DNA from 3 places in the Clostridium senegalense genome. Region 1 is predicted to be linked to each of the others. Evidence: predicted binding sites of a transcription regulator. Region 1 holds the regulator's gene; each other region holds the start of a gene.
The links. The regulator NrdR, encoded in region 1, represses ribonucleotide reductase genes. The targets are predictions, from matches to a motif close to CACNANATNTNGTG.

Region 2: KQI36_RS03865 (vitamin B12-dependent ribonucleotide reductase) is a predicted target of NrdR. The motif match lies at 4,634-4,647, and genes of this name have one in related genera.
Region 3: nrdD (anaerobic ribonucleoside-triphosphate reductase) is a predicted target of NrdR. The motif match lies at 5,554-5,567, and genes of this name have one in related genera.

What each region holds. Positions count from the first base shown of each region.
Region 1 covers NZ_JAHLNC010000001.1:599,856-608,689, forward strand. The annotation lists gene der (ribosome biogenesis GTPase Der) at 1-959, opposite strand, end outside; gene KQI36_RS02965 (DUF512 domain-containing protein) at 961-2,295, opposite strand; gene KQI36_RS02970 (HAMP domain-containing sensor histidine kinase) at 2,735-4,450, opposite strand; gene KQI36_RS02975 (response regulator) at 4,431-5,135, opposite strand; gene pgeF (peptidoglycan editing factor PgeF) at 5,143-5,862, opposite strand; gene nrdR (transcriptional regulator NrdR) at 5,982-6,437, opposite strand; gene KQI36_RS02990 (YlmC/YmxH family sporulation protein) at 6,526-6,786, opposite strand; gene sigG (RNA polymerase sporulation sigma factor SigG) at 7,048-7,821, opposite strand; gene sigE (RNA polymerase sporulation sigma factor SigE) at 7,898-8,611, opposite strand; gene KQI36_RS03005 (sigma-E processing peptidase SpoIIGA) at 8,640-8,834, opposite strand, start outside.
Region 2 covers NZ_JAHLNC010000001.1:806,677-815,510, forward strand. The annotation lists gene KQI36_RS03850 (cation-translocating P-type ATPase) at 150-2,813, shown strand; gene KQI36_RS03855 (CvfB family protein) at 2,844-3,683, opposite strand; gene KQI36_RS03860 (gamma carbonic anhydrase family protein) at 3,705-4,211, opposite strand; gene KQI36_RS03865 (vitamin B12-dependent ribonucleotide reductase) at 4,757-7,747, shown strand; gene KQI36_RS03870 (hypothetical protein) at 7,804-8,834, opposite strand, start outside.
Region 3 covers NZ_JAHLNC010000007.1:124,493-133,326, reverse strand. The annotation lists gene rsmA (16S rRNA (adenine(1518)-N(6)/adenine(1519)-N(6))-dimethyltransferase RsmA) at 1-803, shown strand, start outside; gene KQI36_RS12725 (DUF7922 domain-containing protein) at 1,022-2,437, shown strand; gene KQI36_RS12720 (hypothetical protein) at 2,732-3,307, shown strand; gene KQI36_RS12715 (YhfM domain-containing protein) at 3,500-4,306, shown strand; gene KQI36_RS12710 (hypothetical protein) at 4,397-4,573, opposite strand; gene KQI36_RS12705 (cold-shock protein) at 4,930-5,127, opposite strand; gene nrdD (anaerobic ribonucleoside-triphosphate reductase) at 5,584-7,704, shown strand; gene KQI36_RS12695 (MBL fold metallo-hydrolase) at 8,013-8,651, shown strand; gene nrdG (anaerobic ribonucleoside-triphosphate reductase activating protein) at 8,711-8,834, opposite strand, start outside.

The DNA of each region.
Region 1 (8,834 bases):
AATGATAATCCCTTAGCAATATTATTTTGGAATTCTTTCATAGTTTTATCATCTTTTTCAATCAAATCCCATTTGTTAACTATAACCATTATTGCTTTATTTAATTCATGAGCATATCCAACTATCTTTTCATCTTGATCACTTAAACCTTCTGTTGCATCTATCATTAAAATACAAACATCTGCTCTCTCTATTGCAGTAAGAGTTCTTACAACACTATATCTTTCAATCTCCTCTTTAACCTTACTCTTTCTTCTTAATCCAGCTGTATCTATTAAAGTAAATTTACCTTCATTAGTTTCTACTTTACTATCAATTGCATCTCTAGTAGTTCCTGGAATATTACTTACTATATTTCTATCTTCACCTATTATTTTATTAATTAAAGAAGATTTACCTACATTAGGTTTTCCTATCATAGCTATTTTTATATCTTCTTCTTCTTCTTCATTTGCATCATCATAGTTAAAGTGTTTAACTACTTCATCTAACATATCACCAAGACCTAATCCTTGTGATGCTGATATTGTTACTGGATTTCCAATACCTAAGTTATAGAACTCATATGCATTATCTTCTTGTTCTATTCTATCTACCTTATTTACAACTAATACTATAGGCTTCTTACTTTTTCTTAACATTTGAGCTACTTCATGATCTGATGGATGAAGCCCAGCTTTTCCGTCAACTATAAACACTATTACATCCGCAGTTTCTATAGCTATGTTTGCCTGTCTTCTCATTTGACTCATTATTATATCTTCATTAGTAGGCTCAATTCCGCCTGTATCAATAATTGTAAAATTATGATTTAGCCATTCAGCCTCAGCATATATTCTATCTCTAGTAACTCCTGGTGTATCTTGAACTATAGCAATTCTTTTTCCAGCCAACTTATTAAATAACGTAGATTTACCTACGTTTGGTCTTCCAACTATTGCAACTATTGGTTTTCCCATCTTAATCCTCCTCCAAATTTTTGTTTATTATGCTTATTAAATCATCCCCAGCATAATCACAAATTAGTATTTTTCTTTTTAAGATTTTTTCTAAATCAGAAACTTTATAGTCATCTAAAAGTAATCCTTCTTTTTCTTCACCTAATTCATATCCTCTTTTTAACATATTATTAGGCATTATTAAGTAATTGCCTAAATCATGTTCTTTTACAGTATTTATTATATCCTTACCTGTCAATAGTCCAGCTACTGTAATAGTTTTCCCAAAATATTGATTTTCAACAGCTATCACATTTATTTTTATTTTAGGATTAGCATCCATAATTTCTTTTGCTGCCTCTTTTATAAATTTTTCAGCTGAAACACCTGTAATCATAGAAATATTTCCTGATATATTCAAATCAAGGTTACCTATTGTATTTGATATAGTTTCCCTTAGCATTCTTATCATACCAATTCCATCTTCTAATTGTTCATAAGATCCATAATGCTCATTACTTGGAATATCTTCCTCTGCCATAACATAAAATTCATCTGACAGTCTTACAAAAGGATCTCCACTTAATTTTACATATTTACTTTGTAACTGTGATACATGTTTTATTAATTCCTTAGAACTGCTTTTATCAAAAAGCTCTAATTCTTTAAGATTTTTTCTAAACTTAGTCACACCTAAAGGAACCACTGCTAAATTCTGTACACTCGGATACAAATTATATAAATCTTCTATTGTTTTTACAAGCTCTTCTTTATCATTAATTCCTTTGCAACAAACTACTTGGGTATTGATTTTTATGTCAGCATCTGAAAGTTTTTTTAATATGTCGTAAATATTTCCTGCAAACCTATTGTTTAACATTTTAACCCTAAGCTCCGGGTTAGTTGTATGTACTGATACATTTATAGGACTAATTCTATATTTTATTATCCTATCTATATCTTCATCTTTCATATTAGTTAAAGTTAAAAAGTTTCCTTGTAAAAAAGATAGTCTTGAATCATCATCTTTAAAATATAAAGTTTCTCTCATTCCTTCTGGAAGTTGATCTATAAAACAAAATATGCATTTATTATGACAACTCATAGGTTTATCCAAAATTGCTTCTTTAAATATTATACCTAAATCTTCATCATATTCTTTTTCTATTTCAAATTCCCAAATTTCTCCATTTGGTTTTTCAACTTCTATTTCCAAGTATTCATCAGTAATTAGAAATTTGTAATCTATAATATCTTTTACTTCATTTCCATTGATACTTAAAAGCTTATCACCTGTTTCAATTTCTACTTCTTCAGCTATACTATTAGGAAGAACTTTTGAGATTATATTTTTCATTTAGATTCCTCCTTTTTCTACTTTTTTATACTGTATACATTATGTTATATTATATTAATTACTGTTATTAGTCAATATACATTAACAGTTAAAACTTTCTTAAATAGTGTTTTAAATATTATGTTTATCTTAAATTTATTTATAATTATATTTTAATTTTACCCACTTTAATAAAATAATAAAATTATTTTTAAAATCTTATTATTAAAAATTTATTTTCATATTTAAATTCTTATTTTTCTTTAATTATCATATATTATTTTTATTTATACATATGATTTCAAATACCTACATCACAAAAAATAGTCTCAAAATAAAAATTAAATCTTATTTTGAGACATAAATTATATTTAGGAGATAATTATCATTATTTTTAGTGTTCTATAATAACACTTTATAATTAATATAGTACACTAATTTATAACTATTTTCAAATATTTCACATTTTTTCATAAGGTATCCATATTTGAAATTTGGTACCTTTCCCCAAATTACTTTCAACTTGTATATTTGCATCAAACTTTAATGCTATATGTTTAACTATAGCCAATCCTAATCCTGTTCCTCCACTAGACCTTGACCTGTCCTTATCTACACGATAGAATCTTTCAAATAATCGTGGTAAATGTTCACTAGCTATTCCAACTCCATCATCTTCTACTTCAATTATGCATCCATTTTTTTCATTCTTAGTTCTTATTACCACATTATTTCCCTCTGAATATTTTATTGCATTATCAACTAAATTTATTATCATTTGTTTTAGTTTATCTTTTTCTGCCACAACTATATTTAATTGATTAAGTTCCATATTTAAATTCATATTTTTTGTTTGAGCAAAATTTTTCATAAGTTCATAAACATTCTCTATTACAACATTTACATCTACTTGTTCTAATTTTAAATCTATCTGTCTTTCTATATCTGATAAAATCAATATATCTGATATTAATGTTGTTAATCTATCACTTTCTTCTTCTATAATTCCTAAAAATTTATTTCTTGTTTCTTCATCTTCTACATATTTCAAAGTCTCTGTAAATCCTTTTATAGAAGTAAGTGGTGTTTTTAATTCATGGGATACATTGGCTACAAATTCACTTCTTACATTTTCTAACCTTTTTACATCGGTGACATCTTGTATTACTGCAACTTTTCCAATATGTTGACTTCTATTTATGATTTCAGCAGTTCTCACTCTAAGGTATGTCTCATTTGAAATTTCTATTTTTATTTCCTTATAATTTTTATCTAAATCTTCAAATAACATATTCATGTCAAAATCTTTACATATATTATTTATGTTTTCTCCTATAACATCTCTGTCTATATTAAATATTTTTTTAGTATATGCATTGAGCATTATAACTTTATTATTTATATCTATAGCAATTAATCCACTATCCATACTTTGTAGTATTGCTGAAAGTCTATTTTGTTTTTCTTTAACTTCATTTAACGTGAATTCCAATTTATTAGCCATTCCATTAAAGCATTGCCCTAACTTGCCAATTTCATCATTTGTAGTTATTTTTACTCTTCTATCTAATTCTCCATCTGCAATCATTGATGTTATCTTTTGAAGGTCACTTATAGGTTTTGCTATTACATAAGAAAGTTTAGATGATATCCATACGGAAAAAATCAATGTTGTAATTACAAGTGCTACATATAATGCTATATATGCTTTATCAACATTTTCCACTATTTTATCTAACCTTGATATCCTTACTATATGATTTTCATATTTTTTAGCATAATATATTGTGTCTGAATTTAAATGATTACTTCTTCTTATCAAAAAACTTTCACCATATTTATAAGCCCTATTAACTTCTTCTTTTTTGTCATAATTGTTATCTTTTACTGAATCATAAATTAAAGTTAAATCATTTTTTAAAATTGTTACTCTTATTTCTTCATTTTCTAGTTCTCTAATAAAATCTATCTTATCCTTTTCCCTTATATCTCTTTCTATTAATCCATTTATGGCATTGGCATATATTTTAAAAGTTTCTTTTGCATTTTCCTGCCTCTGATAATCTAAAACATTTAAAAACAATATAGTAACTAATATTAATACTGAAACTATAGCTCCAAGTATAAAAACTGTTATTTTTCTTTTCATAGATCCATTAGATTTCGTTTTTTTCATAATTAAATCTATATCCTATTCCTCTTATAGTTTGAATATATTTAGGATTTTTATCATCTTTCTCTATCTTCTGTCTTAAGTGTCTTATATGAACATCTACTGTTCTAGTTTCTCCAACATATTCATAACCCCAAATTTTATCAAGTAACACCTCTCTAGTTACTACCTTACCTTCATTTTTTATAAGAATTTCAAGCAACTCAAATTCTTTAAGAGTTAATTCAATTCTTTGTCCATCTATTTTTACTTCATGCTTATCAAAATTAATAGTAATATTGTCAAATTTAAAATTAGAGTTATCCTTCTTGCTTCCTGTTCGTCTTAATATAGCTTTTACTCTAGCAACTAATTCTCTTACTGAAAATGGTTTAGTAATATAATCATCTGCACCTAATTCTAATCCTAATATTTTATCTATTTCTTCACCTTTAGCCGTTATCATTATTATAGGTATTTCACAAATTTCTGGATCTTTTCTAATAATCCTACATACCTCTAATCCATCAATTCCAGGTAACATAAGATCTAATAATATTAAGTCTGGATGATTTTCTTTTACATATTTCAATGCTAAATCACCAGTGTTAGCTGTAATTACATTACAACCTTCCTTTTTTAAATTAAATTTTATAAGTTCTAATATATGTTCTTCATCATCAACAACTAAAATTTTTTTTTCCGCCATAAAATTGCTATTTCATATATACAAATGAAAATAGCCTACCCTCCCTCTCATCTATTTTTCTATAAGAGTATAATTTATACTTCTTACAGCAATAAGTACAAAGTTTAATTGTATTTATATTTTCTTTTTTCACTCCTATTAAATCCAATTGAGCAAAAATGCATTTTTCTAAATCTAAATATCTTCCTTGATTTATATTTATGTTTTTATAAATATCTACCTCTTTAAATTTTTCAATAAGCTCCTCACTAACTTCATAACAACATGATCTGTTATGTGGTCCTATATATACATTTAAATCTTTAGGATCTATATTATAATCTTTTATCATCTTATTTATAGTTTTCAATACTATTTTTTCATATGTACCTTTCCACCCACTATGTATAGCAGCTATAACTTTCTCTTTATTATCTACAATAATAACAGGAACACAATCAGCTGTAAATATCCCTATTCCTATATTTTTTTTGTTAGTTATAATACTATCTCCATCTAATTCTTTTATAGATTTTTCATTATAACTATATATTATATCACTATGAATTTGATTTAAGTATTCTAATTTATCTAACTTAAAAAATTTCTTTACTTTATATAAATTTTCTAAACCTACATTTAAATTTTTATTTAAATTTAATCCTTGTTTTGCAGTGGAAAATATTATTTCTGCACAGTCATTTTGAAAAGCTAAGAATTCATAACCATTCATATTTTTAATTTCCATTTTATCTTCCCCTTTTTTCTAAAAACTATAAAAGTATATTAAAATAAAATATATTCAAATTACGTATTGGATTTAGATTCCCATATATAAAAATAAAACACTACAAAAATTATAGTGTTTTATTTTAAATTTCTTAATTTATCAATTTCCTGAATAAAAGTATCTATATCATCAAACTGCCTATATACAGATGCAAATCTAACATATGCAACTTCATCTATATACTTTAATTTTTCAAGAACCATTTCTCCCAATTCTTCAGATTTTATTTCTACCATCATTTTATTATTTAAACTTTTCTCTATATCATTAGCTATATCTTCTATAATAGCCCTTGTTACTGGTCTCTTTTGACAAGCAGTAACTATACCTCTTATTAACTTTTCTCTATTAAAAAATTCCCTATGCTGGCCTCTTTTAATTACTAATATAGGCATTTCTTCTATTTTTTCATATGTAGTATACCTTTTATTACAAGAAAGACATTCTCTTCTTCTTCTTATAGCCAAATTATCCTCAGTTGATCTAGAATCTACAACTTTACTGTCTTCGCTACTACAAAATGGACATCTCACATCAATTCACTACTTTCCTAAAGAATTTATTATATTCTTATTATACACATATTAAAATAAATTTCTATAAAATTTTTATAAATTTATTTTATTCATCCAAACTTATTATTCCATCACCATCAATTAATATTACATCCAATCCTATTTTCCTTATCTTTTCCCAAGGTATTTCTATATCAGTATTCTTCATAAACCATCCAGTTTTTTGAGTAGGAAGTACTATTGATGTTACTCTATACTCATCACAATTTATTCTCAAATCCTTTATAAAGCCTAGTTTAGCTCCAGTGTTTATATCTATTACCTCCATCATTTTCAAGCTATTTATAGCATACATTGAATTTTCCATTTATCTCCCACTCCTTTATTTAGTGCTTTATTTAAATTAATAACCTCTATAGAGAAACAGACTCAGGTTTAAATTTATTCACTAATTTTATTTATTATTAAATTCTAAGTAATTTGGAGCATGTTTCACTATTTTAGATATCCAAGTTTTGTAATGTACAAATTTTATAATTTAAAATCTATACTAACTAGCTTGTACTATTTATATGTTAATAAGAAAATTTATATTCCATTTTATAAAAAAATAGAGCCTTTTTAGGCTCTAAACGTATTTTCTCATATGTTTTAATGCTGTTTTTTCTAATCTTGATACTTGAGCTTGAGATATTCCAATTTCATCTGCTACTTCCATTTGAGTTCTACCATCAAAAAATCTTAAATTTAATATTAATTTTTCTCTATCAGTCAACTTCTTCATTGCTTCTTTTATAGATATATTTTCAAGCCAACTATCATCTAAATTTTTACTATCACTTACTTGATCCATAACATAAATGGCATCTCCTCCATCATGATAAATCGGTTCAAATAATGAAACTGGATCTTGGATAGCATCTAAAGCAAAGACCACTTCTTCTTTAGGTATCTCTAATTCTTTAGCTATTTGAGATACTGTCGGTTCCTTATTATCTTTATTTACTAGTCTATCTCTAACTTGGAGTGCCTTGTATGCAATATCTCTAAGGGATCTACTAACTCTAATTGAGTTATTATCCCTTAAATACCTCCTAATTTCTCCAATAATCATAGGCACAGCATAAGTAGAAAATTTTACATTTTGACTTAAGTCAAAGTTATCAATTGCTTTTATAAGACCTATGCACCCAACTTGGAATAAATCATCTACATTTTCACCTCTGTTATTAAATCTTTGTATAACACTAAGAACTAATCTTAAATTGCCTTTGATAAATTTTTCTCTACAGCTATCATCTCCATTTTGCATTTTAAAAAGTAGTTCTCTCATCTCCTTTTCTTTTAATACTGGCAATTTCGATGTATTTACTCCACATATTTCTACTTTGTTTATTATCATAAGGTCATCATTCCCTTCAGAGTAATTGCATTTTAATTATTTCCTGATGTAATAATTTTTATACTCGGGACAAACCTTATAACATTTTATTAATTTCTTTTTTTAATCTTTTTATTATTCTTTTTTCAAGTCTAGATATATAAGACTGTGATATTCCTAGCATATCAGCAACTTCCTTTTGTGTTTTTTCATTACATCCATTTAATCCAAATCTTAATTCTACAATTTCTTTTTCTCTATCATTTAATCTATCCATTGCCAATAACAATAATTGTTTATCCACTTCATCTTCTATAAGATTATATACAATATCATTTTCAGTACCTAAAATATCTGATAACAATAATTCATTACCATCCCAATCTATATTTAATGGTTCATAAAAAGATATTTCTGTCTTTATTTTACTATTTCTTCTTAAATACATTAAAATTTCATTCTCTATGCATCTAGATGCATATGTAGCAAGCTTTATTTTTTTTTCTGGATCAAAAGTATTTACAGCTTTAATAAGCCCTATAGTTCCAACTGAAATTAGATCTTCAACATTAACTCCTGTATTTTCAAATTTCCTTGCTATATAAACAACCAGTCTCAAATTTCTTTCTATTAAAGTCGCTCTTATATTTTCATCTCCACCTACTAATTGTTTTACCAATTCCTCTTCTTCTTCCTTGGTAAGCGGTGGTGGTAATGCATCACTTCCCCCGATATAATAAATATTATTTTTAAAAAATTTAAACTTACCTAAAAAACTACTTACCTTTTCAACAATCCTTTTTAAAAACATCTTTAAGTTCAAAAATACCCCTCCTCTATTAAACTAAAATTCCCCTAGGCAATAATGCACCATAATCTTTGCTGTAGCTTAATTGATTATCACAGTACGCTAAAATTACTTCCTTAGTTATTTTTTGTCCATTTTCATTAATGATCACACTGTCTGGCTTAAACCCTTGTAATTTTCCTAAATTACCATTTACCACCGAATAGGTTATTGAATATTTTATATA
Region 2 (8,834 bases), 210 kb from region 1:
AATATAATATCAATTTTAAAACATGATATATTTAAATCTTTTAAAGTTAATCATATTTTTTTTAATTATGTTGATACTAATTATTAGGCTAATATTATTCTTTCAATCATAAAATATATATGAATACAATTAATAGAGGTGATATATTAATGTGGTTTAACAAAACAACAGAAGATGTTCTTAATCTCCTAAATTCCAATTTAGATAATGGACTTTCTTCAGATCAAGTATTAGAACATAAATCTAAATATGGGCTCAATAAATTTACTACTAAAAAACCTAAGACTAAGCTCCAAATGTTCTTTTCACAATTAAACGATATGATGATTTATATATTATTAGTTGCAGCCGTTTTATCTGCTGTAGTTGGAGAAACAAGTGATTCAATAATTATTTTAATAGTAATTCTTATTAATGCTATAGTTGGTATGATTCAAGAAGCTAAAGCAGAAAAAGCCTTAGATGCATTAAAGGAACTTTCTACGCCTAAAGCTCTTGTAAAAAGAGATGGAGTAATTGTTGAAATTCCTTCTGAAGATGTGGTTCCTGGCGATATAGTTATAATAGATGCAGGCAGATATATACCTTGTGATATACGTTTAATAGAAAGTGCCAATCTAAAAATTGAAGAATCAGCTTTAACAGGTGAATCTGTCCCTGTGGATAAAGATGCTAATATTACAATTGAAAATGAAGAAATTGCTCTTGGTGATCAAAAAAACATGGTCTTCATGTCGACTTTAGCCACTTACGGACGTGGTATAGGTATTGCTGTTGCAACAGGTATGGATACTGAAATTGGTAAAATTGCTAAGATGCTTGATACAGATGAATCAGAACAAACACCACTACAAAAAAAACTTGAACAACTTGGTAAATACCTTGGTTTTGCTGCTATAGCTATAAGTATAATAATGTTTGTAGTAGGTATTTTACAAAATAGAGACATTCTAGATATGTTTATAACTTCTATAAGTTTAGCCGTTGCTGCTATCCCTGAAGGATTACCTGCAATTGTTACTATTGTACTTGCAATTGGCGTTCAAAAAATGATAAAACAAAATGCCATAATAAGAAAACTACCTGCTGTTGAAACTCTTGGTTCTGTGAATGTTATTTGTTCTGATAAAACTGGTACATTGACTCAAAACAAGATGACAGTAACAAAATTTTATTGTAATAATAACCTAAATGATATCGAAAACCTAAATATGGATGATCCTGTAGAAAAATTACTAATAGAAAATTTAGTTCTTTGTAATGATGCCACTTCTAGTGAAGATTCTAAAACAGGGGACCCTACTGAAATAGCATTACTAGATATCGGAAACAAATATAATTTAACTAAACTAGACGCTAACAAGAATCATCCAAGAGTTGGTGAAATTCCATTTGACTCTGATAGGAAACTTATGAGCACTATAAATAAATTTTCTAATGAGTCTTTTGTATTAACTAAAGGTGCAATTGATAACCTTTTAAATTTGTGTACTAAAATATATTTAAACAATGAAATAAAAGATTTAACTACAGAACTTAAAGATTCAATCTTAAAAGCCTCATATAAAATGTCTGATGATGCTCTAAGAGTTTTAGGAGCTGCATATAAAACAGTTGAAGACTCTTCCAACTTAAAAGAAAATGATGTGGAAAGAGATCTTATATTTATAGGATTAGTAGGAATGATAGATCCTCCTAGACTAGAAGTTAAAGATTCAATAGAAATTTGCAAAAACTCTGGAATAAAAACAATAATGATAACTGGTGATCATAAAAATACTGCTTTTGCCATAGCTAAAGATTTAAATATAGCTACAGATTCATCACAAGTTATATCCGGAGCTGAATTAGATAAAATATCAGATGAGGAACTTGCAAACTCTATAGATAATCTTAGAGTTTTTGCAAGAGTTTCACCAGAACACAAAGTAAAAATTGTTAAAGCTATTAAATCAAAAGACAATATAGTTTCCATGACTGGTGATGGAGTTAATGATGCACCTTCATTGAAAGCTGCTGACATAGGCGTTGCTATGGGAATAACCGGTACAGACGTTGCAAAAGGTGCAGCTGATATGGTTCTTACAGATGATAATTTTTCTACTATCGTTTCAGCAATTAAAGAAGGACGAAATATTTTTAATAATATTAAAAAATCTGTTATTTTCTTAATTTCTTGCAATGCTGGTGAGATAGTCAGTCTATTTCTTGCAATTTTACTAGGTTGGGCTGCTCCACTTAGTGCAACACATATATTGTGGGTAAATTTAATCACTGATACTTTTCCAGCATTAGCATTAGGTGTAGATCCTGGTGATAAGGATGTTATGAATAAGCATCCTAGAAATGCTAAAGACAGTTTATTTAAAGGATCAATATTTACACTAATATTTAACGGTTTTTTAATTGGACTTTTAACATTAATAGCCTTTGTTTATGGAGCTAAAGTTTATGGTGGTTCTGACATAGCTTTATCAAACATACCTGATAAAATTCTTATTCATGCTCAAACGTTAGCTTTTACTGTATTAAGTAGTACTCAGCTTGCTCACTCATTAAATATGAGAAATGAAAGTAAATCCATATTTTCTATTGGTGTGTTTTCCAATAAATATTTAATTAGTTCTATAATACTAGGACTATTGCTACAATTTTTAGTTATAACAATACCACCGATAGCTACATTATTTGGAGTTTACAAACTTACTTTAAATGATTGGATTTTTGTACTATTAATTAGTTTAGTGCCAATTATAATAAATGAAATTTTAAAATTTTTCAAAAGAAGTAGTGAAAAAAAAGTTAGAGATTAATCTCTAACTTTTTTCTTATTTCTATTAATCTTATAATAGTCTAGTTCCCTCTTTATCTTGAGTTATCAATTTTTTCTTCATAAGCCCACCTAAAGCTCTCTTAAATGCATTTTTACTAGTTTTAAAAGTTTTTTCTATATCCTCTGGTGAAGATTTATCATTCAATTTCATAAATCCATCATTCTCTTTTAAGTACTCATGTATTTCTGTTTCTAAATCTGACTTTTCTTCTAATCTCACTTTTCTTAATGAAATACCTACTTTACCATCTTCATAATATTTTTTAACTCTACCTTTAACTATATCGCCTATTTTTAAATCATTGTAATATTCATTTTTTAATATTACACCTCTATATGTATTTTCTAAGGCTATTTCTGCAGAGTTATTAGTTTGGAACCCATATATAGTTCCTTCTACTTCTTGACCAATTTCATAAGAATTTGTGTCATGTAAATAATTATCTATTTTAGTTGTTGCTGCAAGTCTATTTGTTTTGTCTACATATAATACAAATAAATATTTTTTACCAACTTTCAATTTATAATTTGTTTCCTTAAATGGAACTAAAACATCCCTTTCTAATCCTATATTAACAAACGAGCCAATACGACTTTCATCAACTACTTCTAGATAAGCTACTTCTCCAACTGTCGCTAATGGCTCTTTCATAGTACCTATAATTCTATCTAAAGAATCCCTATATATAAATACTTCAAGTTCATCACCAATTCTTATATCATTTCTTAACGCACTTTTATTAGGTAATAATATATCATCTGATGAATTCCCTGTAGTCCCATCTAAATAATATCCAAACTCTGACCTTCTAACAACTTTTAAACTATTTATTTCACCAATTTTTATCATAATTTCCTCCTAAAGTTTTCATTAAATGCTCTTATGTTCATTTGCCATTTTTACATATTCTATTGCTGATTTTTTTATATTTTCTATTTCTTCTGATGTAAGTTCTCTAATAACTTTTGCTGGTGATCCCATACAAAGTACACCAGATGGTATTTTTTTACCTTGAGTTACTAAACTCCCTGCACCTATAATTGTGTTTTCTCCTATTTCCGCATTGTTTAAAATAATGGAACCCATTCCAACTAACACATTATTATTTATTTTACACCCATGGATTATTGCATTATGTCCTATTGTAACATTATCCCCAATTTCTGTTGGTACACCAAAATCATTATGAACAGTTGTGTTTTCTTGAATATTGGTATTTTCTCCTACTTTTAAATAACTCATATCACTTCTTAAAACTGTTCCATACCATATATTGGTATTCTTACCTATGGTAGCTTCTCCTACTATAGTTGCATTTTCTGCTATAAAACAACTTTCATCTATAACTGGACTCTTTCCTTTAAATGATTTTATCACAAAAATCACTCCTTATCATAAAAATATATTCATATCTGCCTTTAACCATATACTACTCTTCATTATATCCTTTTGCGTTGTGTATATTCAACCACTAAGTAAAGGTATATTTAAATACTATAATGCTAACTTTATAATATAGAGAAATAATATTTTATTTAAAATTATATAATTTTTTAGTATTAGTTTGAAATTAAGAGTTAAGACTTTATTATGAAAATGGCAATAGAATCTTATAAACATCTAAATTTAATCTTATTCTACTACATTAATCACTAAATTTATTTTTATAATTTAGTATATATTATTTTATATACTTATTTTTTTCTACAATAGTACAAATAATTCTATTATTTTCGAATTGTTTTTCATTATTGTTATAAAATAATAATTGTTGATTAAATTTAATCCTTGTTATATAATACAACATATAGTGCATATTATACTACATATAGTAATATGTAGTATTTTTGTTTCGTTAATTTTCTACGCTTAGGAGGTGCAGTGCTAGTTAGTTTTAAAAGTTAACTAATCTAGTGATGATAATGAGTAATATAAAAAATTTATTTAAAAGATATTATACAAAAAAACTTGATGAAAATAAAAATCTTAATGTATATGATTTATTCAAATGGAAAAAGATTAATGTTTTTATAAAGGACTATAAAAGTGATAAGGTTTTAGTTGATATGAAAGATTTAGAATTTCCTATTCACTACTCACAAAATGCTTGTGATATAATTGCTTCAAAGTATTTTAAAAAAGCAATGGTACCTAATGAATGTGGTTATGAAAATTCATTAAAAATGGTAGTCCATAGAATTGTTAACTTCTGGTGTGAAGCATTAGTTGATGAAGGTCTAATTGATTCTGAAAAAGAAAAAGAAATCCTTTATGACGAATTAGCATACTGTTTTTTAAATCAAATGTATGCACCAAATTCCCCACAATGGTTTAATACAGGTTTAATGCACTCCTATGGAATAAAGAGTGAAAGCTTAAATAATTATTATTTTGACCCTAAGGAGGGAAAGGTAGTAAAAAGTAAAGATGCTTATACAAGAACTCAAGCTTCAGCATGTTTTATACTATCTATAGAAGATAAGCTTTTAGGAAAACATTCTATATCTGAACAATTTGTAACGGAAACTAAATTATTTAAAGGTGGCTCTGGTACTGGTACAAACTACTCCAATATAAGAGCTAAAGGCGAAAAGCTTTCTGGCGGTGGCATATCTTCTGGAGTTATGAGCTTTTTAAAAGGTTTAGATAGAAATGCTGGAGCCATAAAATCTGGTGGAACTACTAGAAGAGCCGCTAAAATGGTAGCTTTAGATATAAATCATCCTGAAATATTAGAATTTATCCAGTGGAAAGCAAGAGAAGAAGATAAGGTTAGAGCTTTAGGTAAGATGGGATATGATGCCAACTTTGAAGGAGAAGCTTATGAAACAGTTTCTGGTCAAAATGGTAATAACTCTATAAGATTAAGTGATGATTTTATGCAAAAAGTTGAAAATCTTTCTGTTAATCCTGAAGAAACTATAGAGTTAAAAGGACGAGTAGATAATTTTATAAATAAAAAAGTAAAAGTAAGTTTATTATGGGATAAGTTTAATACATCTGCTTGGAAATGTGCAGACCCTGCACCTCAATTTGATGATACTTTTAATAGTTGGCATACTTGTCCATGTGGAGAAGATGGTTTATTTAATGCTAAATATAATAGAATAAATTCTACAAACCCATGTGGTGAGTATGCTTTTTTAGATGATACATCTTGCAATTTAGCATCCATAAACCTTTATAAATTTTATAATAATGAAGATAATTCTTTTGATTTAGAAGGTTATATTCACTTAGTTTCTATTTTGCAATTAGCTTTAGAAGCTTCTATACATTGGGGTCAATTTCCAACTGAAGATATAGCTAGAAAAACTTATTTATTTAGAACCACTGGTCTTGGAGTTTCTAATTTATCATCCTTGCTTATGGTTATGGGATATCCTTATGACTCTGATGAAGCCAGAGCAATTTCTGCATCTTTAATAGGATTACTTACAGCTACTTCTTATAAAACTTCAGCTATAATGGCAGAAAAGTTAGGTTCATTTGAAAAATATCCTATTAATAAAGAATATATGTTAAAGGTTATAAGAAATCATTGTAGAGTTGCTAAAGTTTTAGACTCTGAATATGAAAACTTAAATTATAAACCACTTGAAATTAATCATAATATTTTAAACAAAATTCACTGGGAGAAATTAAGCAAATTGCTAAAATCCACATGGAAAGATGCTCTTAATTTAGGTGAAAAGCATGGATATAGAAATGCTCAAGTTTCGGTTATTGCACCTACTGGAACTATATCATTTGCAATGGATTGTGGTGCTACTTCAATAGAACCATATTTTTCTCATTTTGTATATAAAAAATTATCTGGTGGTGGATTTATGACTATAGTAAATCCTGTTATAGAAGAAACACTTAAAAATTTAGGCTATTCTTCCAATGAAATTAAAGATATTTTAGATTATATACTTAGAAAAGAAATTGTCTCTGAAGATGGATTTGAATATGAAAAAATAATTGATGGAAAAATAGAAGATGCACCACATTTAAAAGATGAACATCTACCAATATTTGATACTGCTAATAAATGTGGTAGCGGCGATAGATTTATTGATGCCATGGGACATGTGCTTATGATGGCCAGTATAACTCCTATGATTTCTGGAGCTGTTTCTAAAACTGTTAATCTTCCATCTAATGCAACTGTAGAAGATTTTAAATCTGTTGTAATAAATTCATGGAAGCTTGGAATTAAAGGTATTTCTCTTTATAGGGATGGTTGCAAAGCTAGCCAACCACTTAATACTACTCTTGACGATGGAAAAAAATCCGACCTTGAAGATTTAACTTATGATGAGTTATTAAAAAAAGCTAGAGAATTAGAAGGTAACCGTTGTATTTCTACTCGCGAAAAACCTGAAGGAATTCGCTATGGAACAACCCATCCAGCTCAAATAGATGAAGTAAAAATATATACAACAGTTAATAGAAATGAAAAAGATGAAATTTGCGAAATTTATATAACTACAGATAGAGAAGGTACAATAATAATGGGACTTTTAAATTCCTTATCCAAATCTATATCTGTAATGTTGCAGTATAATGTTCCACCTCAGGATATAGCAAAAATGCTTAGAGGTCAAAAATATGAGCCTTATGGATTTGTTCAAAAACATCCATATATAAAACAAGTTTCTTCTATATCTGATTTAATTAGTAAAGTTATTGATATAGAACTTGGAGATTTTTCTAGGTGTCAAGTTAAACCACAAACTACTAGCACTGAATTTAATGTCCAAAATAATATTACTAACAATGTAGCAGAAACTGAAATTTCTAGTAGTTCTATTGATGGCGAACGAATTTATTCTGAAGTTTGTTCAAATTGTTCTAGTACTAGACTTGTAAGGAATGGTACTTGTAAGGTTTGCCAAGACTGTGGCACAACAACAGGATGTAGTTAAGTATATATAGTTAAAAAGTATAGTTCAAAATAAAGATTATTTTGAACTATACTTTTTTATTCTAAATTCTCATTTACTTCTTTATCCCATTGATCAACATAATCGCCAGTAGCCCATTCAGCCATTATAAGCTTTTCATTTTCTTTCAAATCAAATTCACCTAATGGTGCATCACTTAAGTTAGTTCCAACAATTTTATATACAAGTATTTTTTCATCTGTAAATACTACTGCCATGTCTTTATTTGGAGAACAAATTACATCTTTTGCCCTTGGCACCTGTTCTTTTACCTTTGCTAATGGTAAATATACTGAATCATATTTTAAAAGAGTTTGTGGAACATCTATAGGAATTTGGAAATCTGCATAATCATTATTGGTTAAATCTTGATTAACTCTACCTTTCATACCCCATTTTCCAGGTACTCTTTCTACACCAAATCCCCAAAAATCTTTAGTATAATCCTCTTTATTTATAGATCCTGTTTTATTATTTATCCTCATTATTTCTTCATTAACAACTTCTAGCTGCTCTTTGCCTAAAATTTTTGATATACTTATTGATTTCATTTCTCCTGAGTATACTGTATCAATAGGAATTGTTTCTAAATTTTCGTAATCAAATTTTTCATTTTCATAATCTACATTATTTCCATGAGTTTCTACACACATATAATCATTAGCTATAAAATTTATTTCAATAGTTCCATAGGTCCATCCATTTCTAATTTCCTTTTTAAGTGCATTGTTCCCTTCATCTTTTTTATTTAAAGGAATTGCAGTAATATTATCCTGTATATAATCATTTCCTGAGACCCTTTCACTTTCTACTTTCCAAAATCCATTTTTTCTAACTAAAAATATATATGGTATCTCTTTAATTTCCACATTCTCCCCATCAAAATTAACCCATAAAGTTCTATAAGAAAATTTATTCATTTTATCTATATAATTTTTAAATATAAGTGGATATGTATCCATTTTAGTAGTTTCCTTTAAGCCTATAAAAACACCACTTTTTTCTTTGGTTAAATCACTTTCATCAGAGTATTTACTATTTCCTATAGCAACACCCTTTTGATTTTGTT
Region 3 (8,834 bases), on a different contig from region 1:
TTGCTAAAAGTTTAGGACAAAACTTTTTAACAGATGATACGGTGTTGGAAGATATAGTATCAGGTGCAGCTGTATGTAAAGATGATTATATTATAGAAATAGGACCAGGTGTAGGAACACTTACTGTTGAATTGTTAGATAGAGCAAAAAGAGTTACTAGTATAGAACTTGATGATAGATTAATACCTATTTTAACAGAGGAGCTTAAAGATTATGAAACATTTAATCTTATACATAAAGACGCATTAAAAGTGAATTATAAAGAGTTAATTGGTGATGAAAAAAGTGTTAAAGTTGTAGCGAATTTACCTTATTATGTAACAACTCCAATTATAGCAAATCTTTTAAATGGTGAGTATAATTTTAAATCATTAACAATAATGATACAAAAGGAAGTTGCAGAAAGAATAGATGCAGAGCCTAGTACAAAAGATTATGGTGCATTTTCATTATTAGTACAATATTATTGTGATACTGCAATAATTAGAAGAGTACCACCATCATGTTTTATACCTTCCCCTAAAGTAGATTCTATAGTAATCAGATTAGATAAGTTAGAAAAGCCTAGAATAAGTGTAAAAGATGAAAAGTTGTTTTTTAATGTAATACGTCAATCTTTTAATATGAGAAGAAAAACTTTATGGAATGGTATGAAAAATATAGGATTGGAAAAAGAAAAATTAGAAAAAGCGTTTAATGTTGCAGGAATAGATCCAAAACGTAGAGGTGAAACTTTAACTATAGAAGAGTTCGGAAAGTTAAGTGATGCCATATATGATGAAAAAAATAGAAATAACATATAGTATTTAAAGAATTATAAAATAATTTTAAAAGTTACAAAGTAGGTAAAAACCTAATTTGTAACTTTTTTTATATGTTATATGAATTTTAAAAAGAGGAATTATTTAAATAATAAAATAATAAGATAGTAAAAGAGATATTAGATATATTATAAAATTATCATTTTTTATAGGATAGTTTCATATATTTATAGTGTATAAATTAAATGGAGGTAGCAAAAGTGGCATCTAAAAAAAGTTATAGTAGGTTTTTTATTATTCTGCAAGAAGATGAAAAAGGTCACGGATTGACTTCTGATAAAGCGCCATCAGGTTACACGAAAATAGAAGTTAAAAATAATAAATGTAAGTTGTCTTATTATGTTCAAAATTTAAAAAAGAATGATAAAGATTATTATATGGCATTAATCTGTGATAAAGATGATGTTAAAAATGTAATAAACATATCAAAGTTGAACATAGACGATAATGGAAAGGCAGATACTACATGCGAATATGATGTTAACAATATAGGCAACACAGGCATGTCATTAGATAAAATAAGTGGTTCTGCAATAATATCTCTAAGCAGTAATAGAATGAAATCTATTATGAGCGGATTTATAACTAATGAAGTATCAAAGGATTGGAAAAATTTTAGAGTAATTTCAGAGGAAAGTTTATCACGAAAACAAGATGTAGAAACTAAATTTGATCAGTATGAGAAAGAAATTGAAGAGAAGAAAAACGACTTACAAAGACAAGCAAATATAGAAAAAATGAAAGAAGATGTGAACTCTCAAAGTAACTTTACAGCGGAAGAAATTATAGGTAAGGTAAATAGTTTACAAAGTGAAACTATGGGAAAAGATGAAAAAGAAATTTTAAGAAGTGAATCACAAACACAAGAAGATAGAAATGCTGCAAACTTATATCAAGTTAATGATGATGAATTTGATATATTAGATGAAAATGAAATACAAAGACATAAGAAAAAACATGAACATGACAATGAGTGTAAAGAAGAACATAAAGAAGAAAAAAAATCAAAGAAAAAGGAAAAAGAAGAATGTCAGGGATGTCAACAATGCAAAGAATGTAAAGAACATGAACATGAAAATAAATCTAAAGAAGAGAAAGCAAATAAAAAAGAAAAGCATGATAAAGATAAAAAAGATTTGCATGAAGAGTATCATAATATGGAAAATATCTTTAACTTAAATGAAAAAATGGTTAATGAAAGCCAAGGGATAATGAATAAATTTTTTAAGGATATAGTTAAAGATTTTGAGAAGGTATTAGGATATGATGAAATTAAGAATTGTACATGGTATAGAGTAAACATATATCAGTTAGAAGATATGTATTGTATAAATGATTATAAAAAATATACAGTAGTATACTACCCATTAATATGTTATTATCCATATATTTCAAAATATAAACATTGTATGATAGGTCATAAACACGATAAAAATGGTGATTTAAAGTATCTTATTTATGCAATCCCAGGTAAAAAATCTGAACATGAGCAGCCATATGGAGGTAAAACTGGATTTGTTACATGGATGCCAAGCAAAAAAACTGATGATTATGGATATTGGATGATGTTCTACGACTTTAAGAATTCAACAGTAGTAGTGCCTGTGAAAAAATAAATATGAGGGGGGAGACCCCTTCATTTTTAATTATAGTTTGTAAGTACATATAGGGTTCTAAGAGGAGTTTTAAACTTATTCAACTTTAAAATATTTTTATAAAAAATGTAGTGTTAAATTTTAAGTGTTTCCGTTAATAGTTCATTCTTTTGGGTATCCAAAATTCGAAATATATAACATGAAGTATTATTTTGAAATCCTATAAATGAAAAGTTTCTATATTAAAGAAATGTAATATGAAGTTTCATAATAAGGTAATTAACATATATAAGTAATATTTAGGGGGATAAAAATATGAGTTTAAATGAATTTGATAGAAAAAAAACTGGGTTAGCAATTATTATGGTAGGGCTTATGATAATGGTAATAGGAATAGGAAATTTTTTTCAAGATAAATTGAAAGAAACTACTTTAACACAAAATAATATATCTTCATTTAAAATATACAAGATTAATAAAAATATTAATTATAGCCTTCCTGATACATGGATTAACAGTGAAAGTAAGGGAGGAAACGATATAGAATATAATAGTGAATTTATTTCTGATGATGGAGTAATAAAAGGAAATATTAAGTTATATAAAGATGAATTTAAGCAAAATGAATTATTAAAGAAGCATAGTGATAACTTGAAGTCTTTAGGGATAAAAGAGTATGAAAAAAGAACTATTAAATTTAAAAATGGTAAAGGAACTTTAATAGAATATAAAAATAAATTATCAGATAGCAAAGTGTATAGAAATTATGATTATATAATAAATTTAAACAATAAAAATATAATTATTAATTTTTATATGGATGATAAAAGTTATAAAGAAAATACACCTACTTTGTTAGATAAAATTGTAAAAAATATTCAGTACAATTAATGTTTGATTAAATAACATACAAGTATTATAATAAAGATATTAATAAAAGAGGAGCATTGGCTTCTCTTTTATTAATATGGATATACAGAAAATATAAGTTTGAAAAATGTATAAATTAGATGGTGATTTTGGAATCATATATAAAAAGATAAATATATGAAAATAAATTTAAATGATTTTTGGAGGGCTAATGTGAAAAAAAATAAAAAATATTTAATAATCCTAATATGTTTTATTGCTATGATTGCCTTAAATGGATGTTCTTTAAAAAAAGATAATGGAGCATTTGGTTTTATGAAAAATAGCAATGTTATGAAAATAACAATTCAAAGTACAAGAGATCAAAGCTATAAGTTTACTGTTACGGATAAAGATGTAATAAATGATATTTATAAAATACTTTTAAAGGCAAAAAAAGTTGATGAAAAGAGTACATTGTCACCAGACTATGTTTTTGAAATATATGAAGGCCCTGAAAATATACATAAATTTAATTATATTACAGGATTAGATAAGGCTGAAGGTGCTAATTTTTATGATGGAAATAATAATTATATAGTTTCTAAAAGGTTGGATAATGATATAATAAAGAACTTTTGGAATATAAGAAAGCCTTTAGATTTTGAAAAAGTTTATTACAATTCTATACTTAAGGGTCTAGATCAATATTTAAATAATGAAGGCAAAGGATTAAAAGTTGCTGTCAACTTAGATAAAGATTTAGAAATGGCTAAGTTTGTATTATCAACAGATTTGCTTAAATTTGAAAAGAATTTAAGTAAGTTAAATAATGTAACTCTTATTGGTGATAAAAAAGAAGAAGAGTTTGATGCGGTAATGAGTTTAAAAACAGAAGGATATACGTCAACTAAGTATAAAGGTATAATAACATTTTCAGGAAAAGCAGGATCCAATGATCAAATTTATTATATAAATGACGTATACGAAAATGGTGGTTGGAATATTAATATAACTAAAGAAAAACCAGAAAACTTTTAGTTATATTTAGTTTTAGAAAATTAAAAGAATCATATATAGAAGTTTTAAGTAAACACTATTAAAAAATTAATAGTGTTTACTTTTGTTATACTAAAAAAAGTTAGATATGTTTAGTGTATCTTTTTTATTATGTAATGTAGATAAGTTTACACTATCACCTACATTAGAGTTTAATGGTAATGAATTAATTGGAATATTTATTATAAAGCTATTAGAAATTTCAACAAAAGCGTCAGTGCTATTTAAGTCTATAATTTTACCAAACAATAAAAACACCTCTTTTATGTAAATTTTGCTTATTTTAAAATTTAAATTTTAACTAGCAGTAAACAAAGTTATTAAATAAATTTAAGTTGAAGCTTGTTTTCCTATATTAATCTTAGATTTTTTTGTTTGACGAATGAATAGGTTTAATTTATAAATATAGATTTATTAATATTTTAAACAAATATTAATTGTAGTATTCATTAGAGGTATAAAAACAAATATGATTAGTACTTATTAATAGCAATAACCTGTAAATAAAATAATTTACAGGTTAAAGTTTTTTATTATAGTTTAAGCATTTATTAAAATCATGATAACCTTAAATTTAGAAAAATTATCATGAATAGGATCAAAAATTATAATTTACAAACATTTGTAGCTTGAGGTCCTTTTTCACCTTCAACTACATCAAATTCTACTTTTTGTCCTTCTTCTAAGGATTTATATCCATCATCTTTTATAGATGAAAAATGAACAAAAACGTCTTCTTCACCTTCTACAGATAAAAATCCAAATCCTTTTTCGGCATTAAACCATTTTACAGTACCTATCATAAAAATTCCTCCTAAATAAAACAAATTCATAAAATTTAAATTTGATACTAGTTTTTACTATTTATAAATTTTTATACTATAAATATTTAAATTTAATATTTTTTTATAATTTAATATGAAAATTGATTTATAGAATTTTATATTAAATTATAAAAAATAGTATGTATGGTACTATACAAGGTTTATATTCAATATATTAAAATAAGCGAAATAATTTGAAAATAATAAATAAGGTTAATAATTAAGCACATAATTTAATATATAAAAAATTATAATATAAAGCCAAAAAAAAAACATGTCAATTTCACTACATAAGTGAAAAAGGAAATAAGAATACATTAAGATAAGAATTTTAAGTTTTAAGTCATTTTTCTATACACATTCGCTAATTGATATAAATATTTTACTAGAGTATAATAGACCGAGTGCAATATATCGTGTTTGAGGGGGTAGTTTATGCTATATGTTGTAAAAAGAGATGGTAGAAGAGCTGAATTTAATTCTGTTAAAATAACAAATGCAATTAAAGGTGCGGCAGATGAAATTTCATATAATCTACTTGAAAGCGAAAAAATAGAATTAACTCAAAAGATAATTAAACGAATTGAAAAGTTAAATGTAGAAGAACTTACTGTAGAACAAGTACAGAATATGGTTCAAGAAACATTATTAGAAAACGGGCATAAGCCTATAGGTGTAGCTTATGCTAACTATAGAAAAGAAAGAACTAGATTAAGAGAAATTAAATCAGATTTAATGAAGGCAATTGAACAAATAGGTGTAGAAACAGATAGAGATAATGCAAATGTTGGAAACAACTTTAGTTCGAAACTTCTTAGAATAGCAAGTGAATCAAATAAATGGTTTAATTTATCAACAATGCCAAAGCATTTATCTAAAGCCCACGAAAATGGAGATCTATATTATCATGATTTAGATAGTTATAACTTAACAGTAAACTGTCTACATATACCAACTAAAGAGGTATTAGAGAGAGGTTTTAATACAGGTTATGGATATCTAAGAAAAGCTAAACGTATAGACTCAGCAGCAGAGCTGTCTTGTATATTACTTCAATCAACTCAAAATGATATGTTTGGAGGACAATCACATCCAGATTTTGATAATGACTTATCTGTATTTGTAGAACCAACAAGAGAAGAATTAAGAAAAGAATTTGAAGAATTAGGAATACCAAAAGAAAACATAGAAGTAGCAGTAGAGAAAAAAGTTAATAGAATGATTGAACAATCTATGCAAGGGATTGTATATAATTTAAATACAATGCATTCTAGAGCAGGTTCGCAAGTTCCTTTTTCATCAATAAATATTGGAACACCTAATAATAAGGATGCGGCACTTATATGTGAAAAGTTTTTAATTGAATATGAAAAAGGATTAGGTAAAGGAGAACAACCTATTTTCCCTAATATAATATTTAGAGTTAAAACAGGTATAAATAAGGAGCCCAATGATCCATATTACTACTTATTTAAATTAGCTTGTAGAGTAGCTAGTAAAAGAATGAATCCAACATTTATGAATATAGATGCAGATTTTAATAAGGAATATTACGATAAAGGATATATGCCAGCAACAATGGGATGTAGAACATACCTTATGAGTAATTGTAATGGAGAACCAGGAACTAAAGGAAGAGGGAATATAGCACCAACAACTATAAATCTTCCAAGAGTAGGTATTCTTGCTAAAGGTGATAAAGAAAAATTCTTTTCTTTATTAGAAACTAGATTAGAACAGGCAAGTGAATCATTAATGCATAGATATAATGTATTAAAAAATTTAAGAATTAAAGATTTACCATTTGTTGCAGGACAAGGACTTTTAAAAGGGTCAGAGGGATTAGGATCCGATGATTCTATAGAACCTATTTTAAAACAAGGCAGTTTTGCAATAGGATTTATAGGACTTGCTGAAACTTTAATAGCCCTTACAGGAAAGCATCATGGTGAGTGTGAAGAGTCAAGAAAGCTTGGCGAAGAAATTATAACATTTATGAGGGCCTTTACAGACAAATTAACTAAAGAAACTAGTCTAAACTGGGGATGTTATGCAACACCAGCAGAAGGTTTAAGTGGTAAATTTATATTACAAGATAAGAAAGTATTTGGAGAAGTAAAAGGGGTAACGGATAAAGATTACTATACAAATAGTTATCATATACCAGTAGGGTTCCCAATATCAATAATAGATAAAATCCAAATAGAAGCTCCATATCACAAGCTTTGTAACTCAGGTCATATAAGTTATTTAGAAGTTGACGATTATCCATCACCAGAAGTTGTTGAGGATATTATTAAGTATGCTTATAATAACAGTAACATAAGTTATATAGGTATAAATTTCCATATTAAATATTGTAGAGATTGTGGTACGTACTTAAAACCAGATAAATTTGAATGCCCAACTTGTGGAAGTTCAAACATCCAAGGTGTATCAAGAGTAACTGGATACTTAAGCTTAGATGAAAGATTTGGTCCAGGAAAATACCATGAAAGAGAAGATAGACTATCGCATACAGAAAATCATAAAAAAATCTATGCAATAGAGGAATAATAAAATTTTATAATTAAGTAAGGGTGTTACAAAACTAACTAAAAGAAAGTTAGTTTTGTAATACCTTTTTTATTTAATTTTAAAGTTGGTTATTGTACAGAGACATATAATAAATAAAAATTTATAAGAGGTTATAATAATATAGGTTAAATGATAATATAATAGAAAAAGGAAATTTCTATAACCTTATAAATGTAAAAGGATATTTTTACAATCTTTACAGGATAGCATAATTATAAGATTAGTTAAGGAAACTATATTTTGATAGAATATAATTAAAGAATATATTATGTTTTGGAGGTTTTTTTATGAATTTAACATGGTTAGGGCATGCGTGTTTTTTAATTGAAACAAATAATGGAATTAAAATTATTACAGATCCCTTTGATGAAACTGTAGGGTATCCTATTTATAAAGGAAAGGTTGATATTGTAACTGTAAGTCATGAGCATTTTGATCATAACTATACTAAGTTTTTTAGTGATTACTCAGAAATAGTGCGTACACCAAAGTCCTTTGATTTTAAAGGTGTATCAATACAAGGTTTTCCATCATTTCATGATGAAGTTAAAGGTGCAAAACGTGGAGAAAATACTATTTTCAAAATAGAGTGTGATGGAATAAAAATTTGTCATCTAGGTGATTTAGGACATTTATTAACAGCGGAAGATATAGATCTTATAGGAGATGTAGATGTGCTTTTAATTCCAGTTGGTGATAACTATACATTAGGTGGAAAAGAAGGTGCTAAATTATCAAAAATGATAAATAGTAAAATAACTATACCTATGCATTACAAGACTCCACAATTAACTTTTGAATTAGATGGAGTAGAAAATTTTTTAACACATATGAAAATTGGAGAAAAGGTTAATGATTGTTCAATAAATGTTGAGGAATATATAGAAGAAAATAAAAAGAAAGTGCTAGTGTTAACACTCTCTTAGATAGTAATTTAACAGAAAAAATAGATTACTAGTCAAAAAAACTGTAGTAGAGGTTTATATTAATCTAATTTAAGCTCTACTACTTTATTTTTATTTAAACTTTCTTTTACATTTATTATTCTTTGATTGCTGGAACCTCTATATTTTAAATCGTCATCTTTCTTTGACTCATCAAATTTTCCA